Regions from separate parts of the Telluria sp. RB2R28 genome, predicted to be linked through region 1. Evidence: predicted binding sites of a transcription regulator. Region 1 holds the regulator's gene; the other holds the start of a gene.

The links. The regulator LexA, encoded in region 1, represses DNA repair genes until DNA is damaged. The targets are predictions, from matches to a motif close to ACTGTATNNNNATACAGT.
Region 2: dinB (DNA polymerase IV) is a predicted target of LexA. The motif match lies at 4,324-4,341, and genes of this name have one in related genera.

The regions. Positions count from the first base shown of each region.
Region 1 covers NZ_JCASIK010000002.1:712,151-719,443, reverse strand. Annotated here, with positions in the region: gene purF (amidophosphoribosyltransferase) at 1-506, shown strand, start outside; gene AC56LV_RS10825 (cystathionine gamma-synthase family protein) at 509-1,750, shown strand; gene AC56LV_RS10820 (tetratricopeptide repeat protein) at 1,786-2,580, shown strand; gene lexA (transcriptional repressor LexA) at 2,645-3,274, opposite strand; gene rpsF (30S ribosomal protein S6) at 3,569-3,976, shown strand; gene priB (primosomal replication protein N) at 4,014-4,313, shown strand; gene rpsR (30S ribosomal protein S18) at 4,342-4,632, shown strand; gene rplI (50S ribosomal protein L9) at 4,669-5,121, shown strand; gene AC56LV_RS10790 (replicative DNA helicase) at 5,241-6,629, shown strand; gene AC56LV_RS10785 (DUF47 domain-containing protein) at 6,743-7,293, shown strand, end outside.
Region 2 covers NZ_JCASIK010000003.1:649,897-657,189, forward strand. Annotated here, with positions in the region: gene AC56LV_RS15210 (S8 family peptidase) at 296-2,113, shown strand; gene AC56LV_RS15215 (S8 family peptidase) at 2,443-4,257, shown strand; gene dinB (DNA polymerase IV) at 4,368-5,474, shown strand; gene AC56LV_RS15225 (recombination-associated protein RdgC) at 5,550-6,446, shown strand; gene AC56LV_RS15230 (asparaginase domain-containing protein) at 6,537-7,022, opposite strand; gene AC56LV_RS15235 (L-asparaginase) at 7,168-7,293, shown strand, end outside.

The DNA.
Region 1 (7,293 bases):
AGGGCATGCGCAAGAAATCGGTGCGCCAGAAGCTCAACGCGATCATTTCCGAGTTCAAGGACAAGAACGTGCTGCTGGTCGACGATTCGATCGTGCGCGGCACGACCAGCCGCGAAATCGTGCAGATGGCCCGTGAAGCCGGCGCGCGCAAGGTGTACTTTGCGTCGGCCGCGCCACCGGTGCTGTACCCGAACGTGTACGGCATCGACATGCCGACCCGCGACGAGCTGATCGCCTATGGCCGCACGACCGAAGAAGTCTGCCGCGAGATCACGGCCGACCGCGTGATCTACCAGGACATCGATGCCCTCAAGCGTTCGATTTCGGACGTCAATCCGGCACTGAAGAACTTCGAGGCATCGTGCTTCGACGGCATCTACGTGACGGGCGACGTGACCCCGGAATACCTTGATCGCCAGGAAACGGCGCGTCACAATCCTGCTGCCAAGGATGAAGACCAGGTCCGCACCCAACTGAATCTGAACCCTGCCGTTCCAGCCGAGTAAGCATGAGCGAGAAAAAGACCTACGGCTTTACCACGACGATCCTGCACAACGACCGGCACAAGCCGATCGAGCACGGTTCGCTGCACAAGCCGATCCACACGTCGGTCGCGTTCGGCTACACGGATGCGCGTCAGCTGGCGTCCGTGTTCCAGGGCAAGGAGCCGGGCTTCCGTTACGGTCGCCAGGGCAATCCCACCATCAGCGCGCTCGAGGACAAGGTCAGCAAGATGGAAGATGGCGTCGCCACGCTGTGCTTCGGCACTGGCATGGCCGCCATCGGCGCGCTGTTCCAGGCGCTGCTCAAGGCAGGCGACGCCATCGTCTCGTCAAGCTTCTTGTTTGGCAATACCAACAGCCTGTGGCAGACGGTGGCGGGGCAGGGCGTTGATGTTGCCTTTGTAGACGCGACCGATGTGGCGCAGGTCGAAGCAGCCTTGACGCCAAACACGCGCATGGTATTCGTCGAGACGATCGCCAATCCGCGCACGCAAGTGGCGGACCTGGCCCGCATCGGCGAGCTGTGCCGTGAGCGGGGCATCCTGTACGTGGTCGACAACACGATGACGTCGCCATGGCTGTTCCGCCCGAAGAACGTGGGCGCCGGTCTCGTGGTCAACTCGCTGACCAAGTCGATTGGCGGCCACGGCATTGCGCTGGGCGGCGCGCTGACCGACACCGGCCTGTTCGACTGGAGCGCGTACCCGAACATCGCACCGAACTTTCGCAAGCAGCCAGCGCAGGCCCAGGGCATGGCGCAGCTGCGCGCGAAAGCACTGCGCGACTTCGGCGCGTCGCTCGGGCCGGAAGCGGCGCATCACATCGCCGTTGGCGCCGAGACGCTGGCGCTGCGCATGACCCGTACCTGTGCCAATGCACTGGCGCTGGCCACGATGCTCGAAGCTGATGAGCGCGTGGCCAAGGTCCACTATCCGGGCCTGGCGTCGCATCCGCAGCACGGTATCGTCACGTCGCTGTTTCGCGCCGGCGGTTCGCTGCTCAGCTTTGAGCTGCACGAGTCCATCGATCCGTTCGATTACCTCAACCGCCTGCAGCTGGCGATTCCTGCCTCGAACCTGGGTGACAATCGCACGCTGGTCATCCCGGTGGCGCACACGATCTTCTTCGAGATGGGCGCCGAGCGCCGCGCCAGCATGGGCATTGCCGAGTCGCTGATCCGCGTGTCGGTGGGCATCGAGGACACCGACGACCTGGTCGAAGACTTCCGCCAGGCGCTGGACGCATAAGCACGGTGTAAAGGCATGCAAAGAAGGCCGGCGCGATGCCGGCCTTGTCATTTTTACGGTTGAGTTCCACTGTAAAAGGGGGCTATGATGCCCCATCGTCAGCTTGTCATTTTCTTCGGATGCCCATGAACCGTTTCCTGCTCTGCCTTTCTCTGACTATTGCCAGCGGCGCCTATGCGGGCGAGCTGGAAGACGCCAACGCGCTGTTTGAAAAGAAGGATTATGCGGGCGCGCTCAAGCTCTATACCAAGCTGGCCAACGCCGGCAATCCGCAAGCGCAGCAGCAGCTGGGACAGATGTACTGGTATGGCGAAGCCGGTGCCGTCGACGAGCCGGCGGCCAGGGCATTGTTCGAAAAGTCGGCCGCCAAGGGCAACAAGGTCGCGGCCGAATCGCTGGTCGTGATGGAACAGCGCGTGACCAAACGCGCCGAGATCGATTACTGGATCAAGGGCTATGACGGCGCCGAATTACAGTCAGGCGAATACCGCTGCCCGTCGCCGCGCATTCCGGCCGTGTCGAAAGTGAATGACGAGATCGATCGCGTCAACAAGCTGGTGACGGGCTGGCAGGACTGCTACAACAAGATGGTGACGAACCTGAATGCGCAGTCGCCGCTGACCAAGAAGATCCCGGCCGATATTGCGAAGCTCATGAACAAGCAGGAGGCGGACGCCTCGGCAGCCCACCTGGAGCAGGTGCGGCAGAATATCGCGGAAGGCGCGAAGGTCAATTCAAAGATGATCCTGGCGGATTTTGCAGCGTGGCGCAATGCCACCGAGGCATTCATCAACCAGCACAACGCCGTGGTGAAGAAGGCGTCGAACTGAGCAATGCCGGGTAGGGCAACGCCGGGTAAAGCAGGCACCGGCCGGGGAGGCCGGCGCCATTACATCAGTTCCAGCTACGCATCAAGCCGACAGCCAGGCCTTCGAGCGCGAATTCTTCGTCTGGCGAGACGGCAATGATGTTGAAGTCAGGGTTTTCTGGCAGCAGTTCGACCAGGTCGCCCGTCTTGCGATAGCGCTTGACCGTGACTTCGTCGCCCAGGCGCGCAACGACGATCTGGCCGTTCTTGGCGCTGTCGATTTTCTTGACCGCCAAAAAGTCGCCATCCATGATGCCTGCATCGCGCATCGACCAGCCTTTGACCTTTAGCAGAAAATCAGGCCGCGCCGCGAACATGGCCGCGTCGACGTTGTAGGTGGCTTCGACGTGCTCTTGCGCCAGGATCGGATTACCCGCCGCAACGCGCCCGACCAGCGGCAGCGACATGAACGACGGCGGCGGCATCGGGATCGCTTCGACGCTCGCGCCGATCAGGCGGATGCCGCGCGATGTGCCAGGTGAAATTTCGATGGCGCCCTTGCGCGCCAGTGCTTGCAGATGTTCTTCAGCCGCATTGGCCGAGCGGAAACCCAGTTCAGAAGCGATTTCAGCCCGGGTTGGGGGGAAACCGGTGTTCTCGATCGCTTCCTTGATCAGGTTCAGGATCTGTTCTTGCCGTGCAGTGAGCTTTAGCATAAATGTGTTACAGCAACCGGTTATGTATGTAACCTGTATTTTTGTACAGTATTCTCGCGCGCGCAAGGGGAAACGCGAAAAATATCGCGAAAATCGTGATTCAGGGTGCAAATAGCCGTCAAAACGCTGGAATTGTCGAGTCAGATACGCCAAATGCGGGGCCAATCGAGGCGATAAAGCATCATCGGGGGTTTCCAAGTCACCGATATTCAGGTTATAATTGCCGGCTTTCCCTTCCCACACTCGTCTTGACGCCGAGGTGGGCATTTGTTAAACGTCCTCAAGGAGTAATGCATGCGTCATTATGAAATCGTTTTTATCGTCCATCCGGACCAGAGCGAACAAGTTCCGGCGATGATCGAGCGTTACAAGACCACGGTGACCAGCCGCGGCGGTAACATCCATCGCGTTGAAGACTGGGGCCGCCGCCAGATGGCGTACCAGATCCAGAAGCTGCCAAAAGCACACTACATCTGCCTGAACATCGAATGCGACAACGAGACCCTGGTCGAGCTGGAAACTGCATTCAAGTTCAATGATGCGGTTCTGCGTCACCTGACCGTCAAGCTGAAAAAAGCTGAAACCGCACCGTCGCCGATGATGAAATCGGTGCAGCGCGAAGACGCAGCCAAGAGCCACCGTGCCGAAGCCGCTGCGCCAGCAGCCGCTCCAGCCGCTGCGCCAGCGCCTGCTGCTGCTTAAGTTTTTCCCAGTTATTCGTAGTAACCAGTAACACCGGGTGCATAACGCAAACCACCTCCAGCTCATGGCGACCATCGCCGAGCGCGACGTACTGCGTTACACCCCGGCCGGTGTGCCAATCGTTTCAGCCGTCCTGATGCACGAATCGCAGCAGGAAGAGGCCGGAGTCGAAAGGTCGGTCGCGTTCGAAGTCCCCGCGTTCGCCGCGGGCGAGATTTCGGGCAGGTTTGCCAGCGCCGAATTGGGCGCCAGCTACAGGTTCAACGGATTTCTTGCACGGAAAAATCGCAACAGCAAAGCCCTGGTGTTTCACATCATTGATTTCAGTGCCGCTTAACCCGGCAATTTAGATACAGGAGCCTCAAATGGCATTCGGTAAAAAGTTCGACAAAAACAAAGCGAAACTCAAAGAGAAGCGCAAACAGCAAAACCCGCTGTTCAAGCGCAAGAAATTCTGCCGCTTCACCGCCGCTGGCGTTGAGCAGGTGGACTACAAGGACGTCGACACCCTGAAGGACTTCGTCCAGGAAAACGGCAAGATCATGCCAGCACGTCTGACCGGCACCAAGGCGCACTACCAGCGTCAGGTCGACACCGCGATCAAGCGCGCACGCTACCTTGCGCTGCTGCCGTACACCGACCTGCACCACGGTTAATCGTCGGTCACGACAGTCAGATATCTGGAGATCACTATGCAAATCATTCTGTTGGAAAAAGTAGTCAACGTCGGCAACCTGGGCGACGTCGTCAAGGTCAAGGACGGTTACGCACGTAACTTCCTGATCCCACAAAAGATGGCCCGCCGCGCTACCGCCGGCGCCGTCGCCGAGTTCGAAGCCAAGCGCGCCGAACTGGAAAAAGCAGCAGCTGAAAAGCTGTCGGCTGCCCAGGCCGAAGGCGACAAGCTGAGCGGCATGACCGTCACCATCGGCCAGAAGGCCGGCGTTGATGGCCGTCTGTTCGGTTCGGTCACCAACTTCGACATCGCCGAAGCGCTGACCAAGCAAGGTTTCGCTGTCGAGAAGTCGCAAGTGCGCCTGCCGACCGGCCCTTTGAAAACCACCGGCGAATTCCCGGTTGCAGTCGCTCTGCACACCGACGTCGTGTCGGAAATCACCGTCGCCGTTGTGGGCGAAGCTGCCTAAGCACACGCTGTACATGTGCTGAGCACGCAGTTCTGAAAAAGCCGGGTTCGCCCGGCTTTTTTGCTTTTCGGCTTTCCAACCATGTCAGTCACAGGACTGGAAAAGGTATAATCCCGCCCATGAACGCAGCATCTCCAGATCCGCAACTCGACGCCCTGCGCATCCCCCCGCACTCCATCGAAGCCGAGCAATCCGTCATTGGCGGCCTGCTGCGCGATAACGCCGCGTGGGACCGTATCGCCGACTTCATGAACGCGGAAGACTTCTACCGCTACGACCACCGCATCATCTTCGAACAGATGGTGCGCCTGATTAACGGCGGCAAACCGGCCGACGTGATCACCGTCTACGAGGCCTGCAACCAGCTCGGCAAGGCCGATGATGTGGGCGGCCTGCAATACCTGAACGCGATGGCCCAGAATACGCCGTCCGCCGCGAATATCCGGCGCTACGCCGAGATCGTGCGCGACCGCGGCATCCTGCGCAAGCTGATCACCGTGGCCGATGAAATCTCGGGCAATGCGTTCAACCCGCAGGGCAAGGAAGTCAAGCAGATGCTTGACGAAGCCGAGTCCAAGATCTTTGCGATTGCCGAATCCGGCTCGCGCGGCCAGCAGGGCTGGAATCCGATTCAGCCGCTGCTGACGCAAGTCGTCGAGCGCATCGACGAGCTCTATAGCCGCGAAAACCAGGGCGAAATCACCGGCGTGCCAACCGGCTTCATCGACCTCGACCGCATGACGTCGGGTCTGCAGCCGGGCGACCTTGTCATCGTTGCCGGCCGTCCGTCGATGGGCAAGACGGCGTTCTCCGTCAATATCGGCGAGAACGTTGCCATTGAAGCGGGTCTGCCGGTCGCGATCTTCTCGATGGAGATGGGTGGCACCCAGCTGGCAATGCGTATGCTGGGCTCGGTCGGCCAGCTCGACCAGCACCGCCTGCGTACGGGCCGCCTGAACGACGAGGATTGGCCGCGCCTGACGCACGCCATCCAGAAGATGAACGACGCCCAGCTGTACATCGACGAAACGCCGGCGCTGAACCCGATCGAGATGCGCGCACGTGCGCGGCGCCTGGCGCGCCAGTGCGGCAAGCTGGGCCTGATCATCGTCGACTACCTGCAGCTGATGCAGGGTAGCCAGCCGGGGGACAACCGTACCGCCGAAATCTCGGAAATTTCCCGTTCGCTCAAGGGCCTGGCCAAAGAGCTGCAGTGCCCGGTGGTGGCGCTGTCGCAGCTGAACCGCTCGCTGGAGCAACGGCCAAACAAGCGCCCCGTGATGTCCGACTTGCGCGAATCCGGCGCAATCGAGCAGGATGCCGACGTCATCATCTTCCTGTACCGCGACGAGGTCTATAACCCCGATTCGCCCGACAAGGGCACGGCCGAAATCATTATCGGCAAGCAGCGTAACGGTCCGATTGGCGCCATCCGCCTGACCTGGATCGGCCAGTACACCAAGTTCGGCAATTACAGCGGCAACCTGTCTGTGTATCAGGGTGACTAAATAACCATTTGTAGTAACACCAAGGCGGCCATTGATGTTTTAATGGCCGCCTTTACGCGTGGCCGCATTCCCGGCGCGACCGCGTAATCCCAGAGAGTCAATACGGAGAATCTATGTTTGGACGTTTCATGCCCACCGAGGGCAAGTTTTTCGATCTTTTCAATCAGCACGCCGCCTTGTGCGTCAAAGGGGCGCAGGAAATGGTCAGCCTGATGACCAATTTCGACGATCTCGAAACCCGCACCCATGCGATCGAGACGATCGAAAAGCAGGCGGACAAGATCACCTATGCCACGGTGGACCTGCTGCACAAGAGCTTCATCACGCCGATCGACCGCGACGACATCCACAAGCTGATCACGCGCATGGACGACATCCTGGACATGATGGAAGACGCGGCCCAGACGATTTCGCTGTACGACCTGCAAGCGGTGACGCCGGAAGCCAAACGCCTGGCCGAGCTGTGCCTGGCCTGCTGCCTAAAGGTGCAGGAAGCCGTTTCGCTGCTGCACAATATGGACAATGCCGCCAAGATGGTCGCACTGTGCGAAGAGATCGACCGCCTGGAATCGGACGCCGATCACGTGATGCGCGCGGCGATGTCCAAGCTGTTCCGGGACGAGCCGGACGTGCGCAACCTGATCAAGATGAAGGCCATCTACGA
Region 2 (7,293 bases), on a different contig from region 1:
CGCACTGCGCGGCCCTTTTTTGCATCTGGGAACTATGCGATAAACCTTCGTCAACAAATTTTAGGTGTCAAGTATTCTGCTAAATTTATGTTTCGCCGAACAAAACATGGTTTTGCAAAATTTAGGCATGTAACCGTTGTATGCACGCTTCACTCTCTCAGGTTTGCGTTCCGTTAAATCTTTCTTTCGCGCTACGCTGGCTGAGCCGCCTCGATGCGGCGCCGGCAAAGTCCGGACTTACAACGATACGGGCGAGCCCTTTCGCCCGACGGAAAACCTTGAACAAGGAAGAAAAATGAAGCAAACGCATTCGATTCGTCCTGTCGTATTGAAGATGTGCGCCGCGGTATCCCTGGCGCTGGCCTCGAGCGCAGCCCTGGCGGCTGCGGGCGATGCGGCGTCCCCGGGGCCACAGTTCATCCTGGAAACCGACCGGATCATCGTGAAGTACCGCGACGCGCAACCGGCCGTCAATGGCATCGCTGCGCGCGTGGCCAGTACCAGCAGCGAGCGCAAGGCCAAGCTCGACCGCGCCGGCCAGCAGTTCGGCATGGTGGTCCAGGAAAGCCATCCGATTTCCACTGGTGCAAAAGTGTTCAAGCTCGACCGCAAGCGCAATCTTGCCGAAGTGAAGTCCCTGGCGGCCGAGATGATGGCGCGCGATCCGTCGATCGAATATGCCGAGCCGGACCGCATCATGACGCACATGGCCACGCCGACCGACCCGCGCTATACCGACCAATGGCACTACTATGAAACCGCGGGTGGCCTGCGCCTGCCGGCCGCCTGGGATGTCTCGACCGGCGCCGGTGTGGTCGTGGCCGTGATCGACACCGGCTCGCGCCCTCATGCCGACCTGAGCGGCCAGCAACTGCCCGGCTATGACTTCATCAGCACCGCCGCCATCGGCAACGACGGCAATGGTCGCGACAGCGACGCGAGCGACCCGGGCGACGCCGTCACCGCTGGCTCGTGCGGCAACGGCCAGCCAACCCGTGACCAGCCATCGAGCTGGCACGGCACGCACGTGGCCGGCACGGTCGCAGCGCGCACCAACAACGGCGCCGGCGTGGCGGGCGTGGCCTACAACGCCAAGGTCCTGCCGGTGCGCGTGCTGGGCAAGTGCGGCGGCTACACATCCGACATTGCCGACGCGATCACCTGGTCGTCCGGCGGCACGGTGTCGGGCGTGCCGGCCAACGCCAACAAGGCGCGTGTGCTGAACCTGTCGCTGGGCGGCGGCGGCGCTTGTGATGCAACGACGCAAAATGCCATCAACGGTGCCCGTTCGCGCGGCGCGGTGGTGGTGGTCGCTGCCGGCAACGACGCCGTCAACGTCAGCAATGCCAGCCCTGCCAACTGCTCGGGTGTGATCGCGGTGGCGGCCACCGGCCGTACCGGTGGACGGGCGTCGTACTCCAACTTTGGCACGCTGGTGGATGTGGCCGCGCCCGGCGGCGATGGCGCCTCGGGGGTGCTCTCGACCCTCAACAGCGGCACCGGCGCACCGGCCGCGGACAGCTACGCGGCCTACCAGGGCACGTCGATGGCCACGCCGCACGTGGCCGGCGTGGCGGCGCTGATGCTGGCGGTAAACACCAACCTGACGCCGGACGAGATCGAGTCGAAACTGAAGTCGACGGCGCGCGCGTTCCCGGCCAGCTGCTCGGGTTGCGGCACCGGCATCGTCGATGCGGCTGCCGCCGTGGCGTCGGCCACAGGGGGCGGTGGCGGTACACCAGTCACCACGCTGGCCGAGAGCGAGTCGAACAACACGACGGCCACGGCAGACCCGGTCGCGGCCAGCAACACGACCGTCACCGGCAACCTGGGCAGTACGACCGACACCGATTATTTCCGGGTCGATCTGCCAGCTGGCAAGACGCTGGCAGCAAGCTTGACCCCGACGTCGACGACGGCTGACTACGACCTGTACGTGTACAGCAGCACCGGCACGCAGCTGGGCACCAGCCAGAACGGGGCCGGTGCGACCGACAGCCTCACCTCGGCCAATACGAGCAGCAGTACGGCGATCCGTTATGTTCGTGTGACCTATTACAGTGGCGGCACGGGCACGACCAATGGCCGATATACGCTGAAGCTGAACTGGTAAGCAGGCGGTTGGTGCATACAAAACACGCGCGATATAGTCGCGCGTGTTTTTTTTGGGGTCAGCGTTGGCTGTTCATGATTGTTAATTAACTGAAGCAGGGTGCCACATATTTTGTGTTCATATAGTTACCCCAAAGAAAAAATGTTATTGAGGAAACGAGTGGTGTAAGTGTTGTAACTATGCTGAAAAGGTGTGATTTTCCACGCGACTTAATGTTTCCGTCAGGCTACTCTGAATTCTGCCGCTATGGTGCGGCGCCCGATGCAGCTGGTCTTGTCATGACTCAGGCGCATCGACATGCCTGATGCAGAACTTGAACGGGGAAGATCATGAAGCAAACACATTCGATGCACACTGCGGCGGTAACGCGCTGCGCCACACTTTGGCTGGCGCTGGCGTCTCTCCCAATAGGTGTGGCCGCGGCCTCCCAAGAGCCGCATTCCATCCTGGAAACCGACCGCGTCATCGTGAAGTACCGCGACGCCCAGCCCGCCGCCAAAGGATCGACGGTGATCGTGGAAGGCGGCAGCAGCGCGCGCAAGGCCAGGATTGATCGCGCTGGCCAGCAGTTTGGCGTGCTGGTCCGGGAAAGCCATGCGCTGGCGAACGGCGCAAAGGTGTTCAGGCTCGATCGCCGGCACAATCTGGCCGAGGTGCGCTCGCTGGCGACCGAGATGATGATGCGCGATGCGTCGATCGAATATGCCGAGCCGGACCGCATCATGACGCATGCGGCCACGCCGACCGATCCCCGCTATACCGACCAGTGGCATTACTACGATACGGTTGGCGGGCTGCGCCTGCCGGCGGCCTGGGATATCTCGACTGGCACCGGCGTGGTGGTGGCCGTGATCGACACCGGCTACCGCCCACACGCCGATCTGAGCGGGCAGTTCCTGCCGGGTTACGACTTCATCAGCACCGCCGCCATTGGCAATGATGGCAACGGGCGCGACAGCGATGCGACCGACCCGGGTGACGGCATCACGGCCGGTGCCTGCGGTGGCGGTCAGCCATTCTCTGACCAGCCATCCAGCTGGCACGGCACGCATGTGGCCGGCACGGTAGCGGCGCGCACCAACAACGGCGCCGGCGTGGCGGGCGTGGCGTACAACGCCAAAATCCTGCCCGTGCGCGTGCTGGGCAAATGCGGCGGATACACATCCGATATCGCCGATGCGATCACCTGGGCATCGGGCGGCGTCGTCGCGGGCGTGCCCGCCAATCCCAATAAGGCGCGCGTGCTGAACCTGTCGCTGGGCGGGGGCGGGGCCTGCAGCGCGACGATGCAGAACGCCGTCAACGGGGCCCGCTCGCGCGGCGTGGTCGTGGTGGCAGCGGCGGGCAATTCGGCCGTGGACGTCAGCAACGCCAGCCCGGCCAACTGCGCTGGCGTGATCGCGGTTGCCGCCACGGGCCGTACTGGCGGGCGGGCACGATATTCCAACTTCGGCGCCCAGGTCACGGTGGCTGCGCCGGGCGGCGATGGCGCGTCAGGCATTCTTTCCACGCTCAACAGCGGCCGGAGCGGACCGCTGGCGGATACGTACGCGGTCTACCAGGGCACGTCGATGGCTGCGCCGCACGTGGCAGGCGTGGCCGCGCTGATGCTGGCGGCAAATACCAAACTGACACCGGACGAGATCGCAACAAGGCTGAAGTCGACGGCGCGCGCGTTCCCGGCCAGTTGCACGGGGTGCGGCGCCGGCATCGTCGATGCCGCCGCGGCCACCGCCGCCGCAGCGAGCAGGTCCACCGCCGCGCCGCCCATCGCCGCGCCGCCCATCGGGGTTGCTGAAATCGAAGCGAACAACACGATCGCCACGGCCAATCGGGTCAATGCCAGCGTCACCGGCAACCTGGGCACGACAACCGATACCGATTACTTCCGGGTCGATCTGCCGGCCGGCAAGACGCTCAAGGCGAGCTTGAACGCGGTGCTGGCAACGGCCAATTATGACCTGCAGCTATACAACAGCGCAGGCAAGCAACTGAGCGCGAGCGTAAACCGCGCTGGCGTGGCCGACACCGCCACCTTCGCCAATACCAGCACCAGCACGGCGGTCCTCTATCTGCGCGTGCTCTTTACCAGTGGCGGCACCGGCACCAGCAATGGCCGGTATTCGCTGTCAGTGACACGGTGAGTCGGCGGTCACAGGAAGGCTGCCCAGAAATGAGCAACATTTGCACCGGGGAGATTTTTAGAAGATACTGTATGCAATTACAGTAAGCGACCCCGGCAGTTTGTGACCGCATGGGGCGGCCCGCCAGCGTGAACGCCCCAGCCCGAAAAATCATCCACTGCGATTGCGACTGCTTTTATGCATCGGTCGAGATGCGCGACGATCCGTCGTTGCGCGGCCGGCCATTGGCGGTGGGCGGGCGCGCCGACCAGCGCGGCGTGGTTGCCACCTGCAATTACGAGGCGCGCCGCTTCGGCATCCATTCGGCGATGGCCACCGCCCAGGCGATGAAGCTGTGTCCGGAGTTGGTGGTAATTCCGCCGGCAATGGAGAAATACCGCATCGCGTCCAGCCAGATCATGTCCATCTACCAGGATTACACGGACATCGTCGAGCCGCTGTCGCTCGACGAAGCCTACCTGGACGTGACCGATTCGCCGCACTGCAAAGGTAGTGCGACGCTGATCGCGCAGGAGATCCGGCGCCGCATCGTCGAAACGGTGGGCATCACGGCCTCGGCCGGCGTGGGCCCGAACAAGTTCGTCGCCAAGATCGCCAGCGACTGGAACAAGCCTGACGGCCTGTTCCTGGTGCGGCCCGAAGAAGTCGATGCGTTTGTTGCGGCGCTGCCGGTCAAGAAGCTGCACGGCGTGGGCAAGGTGACAGCCGAGAAACTCAACCGGCTAGGCGCCCAGACCTGCGCCGACCTGCGCGGCTGGAGCCTGGACAAGCTGCAGGAGCATATGGGCAGCTTCGGCGTGCGGCTGTACGACCTGAGCCGCGGGATCGACCACCGCGAAGTGAATACCTCGCGCGAGCGCAAGTCGATCAGCACCGAGGAAACCTATACGCCGGACGTGCCCGACCTGGCCGCCTGCCTGAAGCTGCTGCCCGATTTGCATGAGCATTTGCTGGGCCGCATCAAGCGCGCAAATGCTGAAAAATTCATCAACAAGCTGTTCGTGAAGATCAAGTTTTCGGACTTCCAGCAGACAACCGTCGAATGTGTGGGATATGCGCCCAATATTCCGACTTATGGACGTTTACTGGAGACCGGCTGGGCGCGCGCCAGCCGGCCGGTGCGATTATTGGGCGTCGGCGTGCGCCTGAGCGACACCGAGATTGTCGAGCAGTTACGACTGTTCGACGATTCTCCGGACGACGCGACAACCCCCTGACATTTTTGACGCTGCGGCTGCTGCGCAGCGTAGAATGTCGTTCCCTTGAAATACTGAAACAATCGGATTAAGCCTATGTGGTTCAAGAATCTCCAGATCTACCGCCTGCCGGCCCCTTGGGCCTACACCCCTGAACAGCTGGAAAAGGCCCTCGAGCCGGGCAGCTTCGTGCCTGCCAACAGCAACGAATTGCTGCGCCAGGGCTGGGATGCGCCGCGCCCAAATGGCGGCCTGGTCCATGTCGTGAACAAGCAGATGCTGATCATGCTGGGCACCGAAAAGAAATTGCTGCCGGCATCGGTCATCAACCAGGTGGCCAAGGCCAAGGCGGCCGAAATGGAAGAAGCGCAGGGCTTCCCGCCAGGCAAAAAAGCCATGAAGGAACTGAAGGAGCGCGTGGCCGACGAACTGCTGCCGCGCGCCTTCACGCTGCGCAGCAATGTCTGGACCTGGATCGATCCGGTCAATGGCTGGCTCGTGGTCGATGCGGCCAGCCCGGCCAAGGCCGACGACGTCGTCAAGCTGCTGCTCAAGGCCGTCGACAAGATGCCGCTGGAGTCGCTCCGTGTGCAGCGCTCGCCAGTGGCCGTGATGACCGGCTGGCTGGAAGCCGATGAAGCGCCGTACGGCTTCACGATCGACCAGGACACCGAACTGCGCGCCACCGGCGAGAGCCGCGCCGCAGTGCGCTACGTGAAGCACACGCTGGAACCGGACGACATCCGCCGCCACATCGCCGCTGGCAAGCAGTGCACGCGCCTGGCCATGACCTGGAACGACCGCGTCAGCTTCGTGCTGACCGAGTCGCTGGCGATCAAGGGCATCAAGCCGCTGGACGTGATCAAGGAAAGCGAAAGCCCGACCCACAACGACGACGAACGTTTTGACAACGATATCGTGTTGATGACGGGCGAGCTGTCGAAGATGCTGGCCGATATCGTCGAAGCGCTGGGCGGCGAAGCCAAGGCGTAATCAAGTACCTGATGCATGGCGCCGGAGACGGCGCCGGCAGGATCGAACGGCTGGACATGGCGTCCGGCCGTTGCCGTTTTTCGATTCTGCTTACAGTCCCTGGAACACGCCGGCGCTGCGGTTTTTGGTCACGTTATCCCATGGGAACACCTGGCCGTTCATCGCCACGTACACGCCGGCCGGCAGCACCTGCGCGACGCCGCAGGCAAAGCCCAGGTTGAACAGCGCATCGGAATTGGCGATCGAGTACGGGATCATGGCGCCAGTCAGCACGATCGTCTGATCCAGACCCGCCGCGCCCAGTACGGCCGCCGTCTCGCGCATCGTGTCGGTGCCGTGCACGATCACGATGGCCTTCTCGGATGCGGCCCGGCAGGTCGCCAGCACACGCTCGCGGTCAGCGTCGCCCATCTCGAGCGAATCGAGCAGCGGCAGCACGTCCAGCGCCACCGGCACCGTCATGCGGCTGCGCTTGATGACCTCTGGTAAATGGCTTTCGGCAAAGCCCAGCACGCCATTGAGTTCGTTGTAATGCTTGTCGAAAGTGCCGCCGGTGGCGATGAGTCGCAAAGTCATGTTGGTTTATCCACTCGCTGAAAAAAGGTCCCCATGATATCGCCAAACCACCGGCGATCTCCAGGCGACTGCGCTAGAATCATCCGGATCGGATGAGTACTTCCCCCATCGTTTTCCTTTTCTCCTGTCTATTTCCATATTTGCCATGAAAGCAGTTGCCCCCGGAACCGTGATCTTCCAGCGCCATCGCGGCTATGGCGTGATCACGCATGTCAACCTGCTCACCGGGTGGGTGTCGGCGCGCTTCGGCAACGAGTCGCGCGCGCAAGAC